3 regions of the Noviherbaspirillum sp. ST9 genome follow, and region 3 is predicted to be linked to each of the others. Evidence: predicted binding sites of a transcription regulator. Region 3 holds the regulator's gene; each other region holds the start of a gene.
What was found. The regulator LexA, encoded in region 3, represses DNA repair genes until DNA is damaged. The targets are predictions, from matches to a motif close to ACTGTATNNNNATACAGT.
Positions count from the first base shown of each region.

Region 1: the regulator LexA is predicted to act here: its motif matches at 989-1,006, upstream of ACNOHI_RS22375 (DUF2471 family protein).
Region 2: the regulator LexA is predicted to act here: its motif matches at 1,265-1,282, upstream of imuA (translesion DNA synthesis-associated protein ImuA).

Region 1 covers NZ_JBLWFR010000011.1:55,488-57,751, reverse strand. Annotated here, with positions in the region: gene ACNOHI_RS22385 (YciI family protein) at 1-127, opposite strand, end outside; gene ACNOHI_RS22380 (YciI family protein) at 241-597, opposite strand; gene ACNOHI_RS22375 (DUF2471 family protein) at 661-969, opposite strand; gene ACNOHI_RS22370 (EAL domain-containing protein) at 1,131-2,264, opposite strand, start outside.
Region 2 covers NZ_JBLWFR010000002.1:48,803-51,066, forward strand. Annotated here, with positions in the region: gene ACNOHI_RS03655 (Y-family DNA polymerase) at 1-532, opposite strand, end outside; gene imuA (translesion DNA synthesis-associated protein ImuA) at 465-1,217, opposite strand; gene ACNOHI_RS03665 (endonuclease) at 1,362-2,252, shown strand.
Region 3 covers NZ_JBLWFR010000013.1:23,960-26,223, reverse strand. Annotated here, with positions in the region: gene priB (primosomal replication protein N) at 1-141, opposite strand, end outside; gene rpsF (30S ribosomal protein S6) at 160-528, opposite strand; gene lexA (transcriptional repressor LexA) at 788-1,444, shown strand; gene ACNOHI_RS23155 (RNA methyltransferase) at 1,511-2,264, opposite strand, start outside.

The sequences.
Region 1 (2,264 bases), on a different contig from region 3:
CGTCCAGCAGGACGCCGGCCTTTGCAAGTTGCTCGTGATAGGCCGCCATTTCGGCGAACAGGCTTTCGGGCGGCAGAATGCCTGCTTCGGTATCCGCCGTTGCCTTGACGATGATCATGAATCGCATGTCGGGTATCTCCTGTTGAGAGAGCCAGCCGGAGTGCAATATGCACATTGTGCCGGCCCCTGACCAGACGACGATCGGGCGACGGCGGAATCGACAGATGTATCGAAAAAATCCTAGCTGACGTAACAGGGAGCGAGGCTGCGCACTTCGACCGTGCACCATTCGGCGGCGGGGCAGCGCGCGGCGATCGCCACCGCTTCCTCGCGCGTGGCGCAGTTGAGCAGGAAAAAGCCGCCGATCATTTCCTTGGCTTCGGCAAACGGACCGTCGAGGACAACCGCCTGGCCGCCGCGTACCTTTACGCGGGCTGCCGTCGACTGGGAGGCGAGCGATTCCACGCCCAGCAGCAGGCCTTGTTCCTTCAGTTCCCCCGCGAACCGCAGCATGCGGTCATACACGGCCCGGCCTTCAGCCTCGGTACGTTCCTGCCTCTGGCCGGTTGGCTCGACGATGAGAAGCATGTAGGTCATGGCGTTTTCCGGTTGTTAAGAAAACCTGATTGTAACCACGCTTCGGGTGGGACGAGGCCAGGATCAATGCAAGGTATGGTAGGCCTTGCGGATCAGGGTGAGGGTGACGGGGAGGGCATCGTGGCACCGCAAATCGGCCGGCTGGTTGACGCGCGGGACGTAACCCCAGCGCGACGACTTCAGCATCCGCACATACTTGCGGTCCAGATCGCCGGCCTGCTCCAGTGTCTTCAACGCTTCCTTTTCGATCTCGTGCACGAGCCGCCAGGTGAGCGGCCGGCCCTCTGTCCGGTGGCGTTCGACGATGGCATCGACAGCGAGTGCGAGTCGCGCTTCCGCGGCATGCAGTTTGTGTACTTCGAAGAATTTCATGGTGCTCACCTGCGACATTACTGTATAGGTGTACAGTATAAATCGGAAAAGCGAGCCGGATTATGAGGACGAGCAAAAAGTCCGTGCAGCGCGACAGGAACTTTGCCGAAGGGAAAGTATTTTTGTCCTTTTCGCCATCAATTACGGATGTTTTCGTTAACTCAATGCAAACTTGCAGAAGGGAAATGCTCCGGCGATGCCTGCCAGCGCCAATACCATTCTTCAAGTCCCTCGGCGGGCACGGGCGGACAGAGGAAGTAACCTTGCATCTGATGGCAGTCCTTGCTGCGCAGCGCTTCCAGCTCGTGCTCCGACTCGATGCCTTCGGCGATGACGTTCACGCCGAGCGCCTTGCCAATGGCGATGATTGCTTCGGTGATCGTCATGCTGGCGGTATCCGACACAAGGCTGCGGACAAAGGCCTGGTCGATCTTGATGGCATCGAGCGGCAACTGCAGGCAGTTGAGGTTGGAGTACCCTTTACCGAAGTCGTCGAGCGCGATTCGCACACCCAGCTCCTTGAGCGCGCGGGCGGAGGCCATTGCCTCATCCTTGTTCTTGAGCATCGCTGTTTCGGTGACTTCGAGCTGGAGTTGCGCCGGGTCGACTTCGTGCTGCGCAAGGGCGCGAACGGTCGTGTCGTAGAGGCCACCTTGCTTCAGCTGCAGGGGCGAGACGTTGATGGACAAAATCCAGGGCGGCAGCCCACGCTCCCGCCATTGGCGGATCTGGCGGCACGCCTCCTGCACGATCCATGCGCCCAGTTCGTCGATCATGCCTGCCGACTCCGCCACCGGGATGAAGCGGTTGGGGGCGAGGTCTTTCGCCGGCCAGCGCAGCAGTGCCTCGACGCCGGCAAGTGTACCGCTGGCAATGTCGATCACCGGCTGGTAGTGAAGCCGGAACTCGGATTGCGCAAGTCCCGCACGCAGCTCCGATTCGAGCAAGTGCATGCGCGCGGCCTGCTCGTTGAGCTCATTGGTGAAGTACTGGTAGTTGTTGCGGCCCTTCTCCTTCGCGTGGTACATCGCCACGTCGGCATTCAGGATCAGCTGTTCCATATCCGCGCCGTCGTCCTGGAACAGCGCGATGCCGATGCTGGGACTGGAATGCAGTTCCAGTCCGTCGACGAGGTAGGGGCGGCCCAGCGTCTCGATCACGTGACGCGCCGCCTGCGCGGCATCCTGGCTGTTATCGACGTGCGAAAGGACTGCCAGGAACTCGTCCCCGCCCAGCCTGCCGACGACGTCTTCCGCGCGCACGCAGGATTTCAGGCGCCGCGCGATCTCCTTGAG
Region 2 (2,264 bases), on a different contig from region 3:
GCAGCAGCGTGCAGCGCAGGGCATCAATGCGCCGCATCATGGTCTCCATGCGCACGCTGCGGCGCTGCGCATTCCTGCGCTCGGTACGGTAGCGCGCGAGCAGCCAGGCACCTTGCGCAGTCGGCGCCATGCCCAGCTGCGGTGTGAAGCCGAGCGCGTGGATGCTGTTGCGCACCAGCCGGCAGAGCGTCGGCCGTCCGCCGAAAAAACGCAGGCTGGCGGTGACGTCGAGCAGCAGGCTAGCTTCCTCGGCCAGCGCGACTTCCGGCGTGTACTGCAGCAGGGCGAGTGCGATGCCTTCGAGCGCTTCCTGCTCGCGCAGTGCGTCGTGCTCGTGCAGGATCGCGTCGGGGCAGAGGGTCTGCACGCCGCCGCGCCGCATGTCCTTGCGCACGCCGGCAGCGGCGGCCTCCGCACTCATGGACAGCACGCGCTCGCGGTCGACGACGACATGCAGTCCCGGTTCAGACCAGCGCGGCCGGAAGGTTTCGAGCGGCAGGTGCGGCAGGTGCACGCTGATCCATGTGCGCATGAGCGGGAGAAACGGTGGAGTTGGAAAATTCCGGCCCGGCAGGCATGCCGTCGAGCCGCAGGAAAAGGGATTCGTCACGGTGCGGGCCGCGCCGCTTGACGATGCCGATATCGATGCCGCCCATGGCGGGACGCAGGGCCAGGCGCAGGGGCGAGGGGGAGGCATCCTGTGCGCAGGCAAGCGGGCGCATCATCCAGAACAGGATGTCGGTGCCTTGTGCGGCGAGGTGCAGGCGGCGCAGCGATTCGGGCCGCACCTGCTGTTGCCAGAACACCAGCGCGCCGCAGCTGCCGTTGCGCAGGACCTGTTCCGCGCTCCACAACGCATCGGCGCTGCGGGCGGTCTTGATCCACAGAAGACGATCGGCTGGCAGACCCCATGCAGTCCAGGCGGCAATCTGCGGGAGATGGGGCGGCTGGAGCAGGGCAATGCGGCGCTTGCGCGAGATGACGTCGAGCGCGGGACGCAGCAGGCGCATTTCGCCGATGCCGGCTTGCTGGAGCAGCAATTCGATCAATGCGGCGCTGGGCCATCCGCCGTTGGGCAATTCGCGGTCGAGCTCGGGGTGGCCGGTCTGCGTGACGGCTGCCTGGTACGAGCCCATCTGGTCGGCGCGCCAGACGGAATGCGGCAGCGAGGAAAGCGTCGCATTCGGCGACGCGATGGAGGAAACTAATGCGGACATGCGGACCTCTTAATTCTTCTTTTGAGCAAGAAATTGCTCCTCAATATGCTGTATGAATATACAGTAGAATCCGAACGACGATTAGTCAAATTGGTTATGTGATTGATCTGTCTTTATATTGCTTCACAACCTTTTTTGTCTTTCATGCAATCCCGCATCACCTCCGTCGGACTCCTGATCAAGCCCGACCCCGCTGACCGCTTCACTTATCCTGATCACATCGACCGCGGCAGCCTCGATGCCTTGCCATCCAAGCCCGGCATCTACATCTTCCGCGACGAGCAGGAGCGGCCGCTGTACATCGGCAAGAGCGTCAACATCCGCAGCCGCGTGCTGTCGCACCTGCGCACACCGGAAGAGGCGCGCATGCTGCAGGCCAGCCGCCATGTGGAATTCCGGCGCACTGCCGGCGAGATCGGCGCCTTGCTGCTGGAGTCGCGCCTGATCAAGGAGATGCAGCCCTTGCACAACAAGAAACTGCGCCGCACGCGCGAGATGTGCACGCTGCGCCTCGGGCCGGAAGTGAATGCCGTGCCCGAGATCGTCTATGCGCGCGACCATGACTTCGCGGTCACGGCCGACCTCTACGGCCTATTTGCCACGCGCAAGGCGGCGCTGGAGCGGCTGCGGATGATTGTCGAGATGGAGCGCCTGTGTCCTGCAATGTCGGGGCTGGAAACCGCCGTGCGCGGACGCGCCTGCTTCGCACGGCAGATCGCGCGCTGTCTCGGCGCCTGTGTCGGCGAGGAGCCCGTCGAGGACCATTACCTCCGGCTGCGCGCCGCATTGGAAGAGATGCGCATCATTGTCTGGCCGTATCCGGGGCCGATGGGCATCGTGGAAGAGTGCGACGGGTGGAAGCAGGTGCACGTGATCGACCGCTGGTTCTACATCGGATCGATCGACCACGTGAAAGGCGCGAAGCCGGTGAAGCAGCCCGCGCGCCGGACTTTCGATGTCGATACCTACAAGATCCTGGTCAGGCCGATGCTGCGCGGGGAGTTGCGGCTTGAACCGGTGAAGCTTGCCCGCTAGCGAAAAAGCCAT
Region 3 (2,264 bases):
CATGTCAACCTGGCGCGGGATGCTTGCTTCCACCTGTTCCGAACTGTGCTGCAATTTTGCTGACACGATCGGGATGCCTGCCGGGGTATAGCGCACTACGTCGCGCTCGGCAATGGCAGCAATCAGGCGAAGTTGGTTCACTCTCCTCGGCTGCCGCAATTACGCAGCGGACGCCTCTGCACGTTGGGATTTGGCAGCATCTTCCTTCTGGACAGCCTTCATCATCGGCGACGGGGCGGTTTCAGCCTTCTTCATCTTGACGGTGAGGTGGCGCAGGACGGCGTCGTTGAACTTGAAGCCCGTTTCGAGTTCAGCCAGGGTTTCGTTGTCGCACTCGATGTTCATGCAAACATAGTGTGCCTTGGCCAGCTTCTGGATCATGTAAGCCAGTTGACGGCGGCCCCAGTCTTCGACACGGTGGACCTTGCCGTTACGGGCGGTAACGATGCCCTTGTAGCGTTCGATCATCGCGGGCACTTGCTCGCTCTGATCCGGATGGACGATAAATACGATTTCGTAATGACGCATGAATTCTCCTTTTGGACGGATTGAAAAATCGCCCACCCCGGCGTCAAGACGGGTGTGGGAAGAGGAAAGCCCGCCATAATAACCCGTTCTGAAAGAAAGCTCAATGCTTTCAAGCCCTTAAGGCAAGGAACCGGGAAATCGGACATTTTCGAGGCAAGCGCCGCCAAATAACCAGCAAATACGCTTGCATTCGCATAAATCCTGTATAAAAATACAGGCTGTCTATACACACAGCGCTGGATAACCCCAGTGAATCGCCATGATCAAGCTGACCGCCCGCCAGGAGCAAATCCTGAACCTGATCAGGGAAGCCATTGAAAACACCGGATTCCCTCCCACCCGGGCCGAAATTGCCGCCGAGCTCGGCTTCCGCTCAGCGAACGCTGCCGAGGAACATTTGCAGGCGCTTGCCCGCAAGGGAGCAATCGAAATATCCCCCGGCACGTCTCGCGGCATTCGTCTTCGCGACATGGGCAAAGACAGCACAAGCGTGGCGCGACAAATGGCCTTGCCGCATCCCGGCCTCATGCAACTGAGTCTGCCGCTGGTTGGCCGCGTCGCCGCCGGCTCGCCGATTCTTGCACAGGAACATATTGAAACCACGTACAGCGTGGACCCCTCGCTGTTTTCTGCAAAGCCGGACTACCTGCTGAAAGTGCGCGGATTGTCGATGCGGGATGTCGGCATTCTCGACGGTGACCTGTTGGCCGTAAAAAAGGCCGACTCCGCAAAGAATGGGCAGATCGTCGTTGCCCGCCTTGGCGACGACGTGACGGTCAAGCGCTACCGCAAGACGGGCAGCGTCATTGAACTCCTTCCCGAAAACCCGGATTTTGAACCTATCGTTGTCGATGGTAGGGAAGATAATTTTGCTCTTGAAGGGCTCGCGGTGGGCCTTTTGCGCGCCTGGGGCTGAATTAGCTGAGTCGCGCAAGCGCCTTCGCTACAGCCCCGCAAGAGGCAATTCGACGCGGACACGAAATTACTGCTGTCCGAGTTTCTTCATGATTTGGCGGGCAATCCCACGCAGGATGTTCACCTCTTCTGTTTCCAGCTGGGCTCGGGAGAACAGGCGCTTCAGCCGGGGCATTAATTTCTTCGGGTTTGATGGATCAAGAAATTCAACGGCGACAAGCGCCTGCTCAAGGTGCGCATACATGCCCTCAATCTGACCCAGATCCGCTGCCACTCCCTGAAAACCGATCGGAGAAACAGGCAGCGCCTCGCCTGTGGCAGCCACGCGCGCTTCATATGCAAGCAGCTGCACTGCCTGAGCCAGGTTCAACGACGAGTATTCAGGGTTTGCCGGAATATTGATGAGCACGTTGCACCTTTCAATAATCTCGTTCGGCAGACCATAGCGCTCACTCCCGAACACGAGCGCGGCATTCAGGCTCGCCTCCCCTGCAAGCTGTGCGGCCAGCGCCCTGGGCTGCGTTACAGGCGGCGAAAACTCCCTCAATCTGGCGCTGAGTGCCGCAGCAAAGTTGCAGCCTTCCAGCGCCTCTTCAATCGTTTCAACGATCCTGGCGGACTGCAGTACATCCACTGCGCCGCTGGCGAATGCCACTGCCTCCTCGTGCGTAGTCGCATTGGCAAACCGAGGATTGACAAGCACAAGTTGTGAAAATCCCATCGTCTTCATCGCCCGCGCGGCAGCGCCGATGTTACCGGGATGACTGGTGCCGACCAGGACAAAGCGCAGGCGGCTGAAAAGAGAATTACTGGTTTGAGGC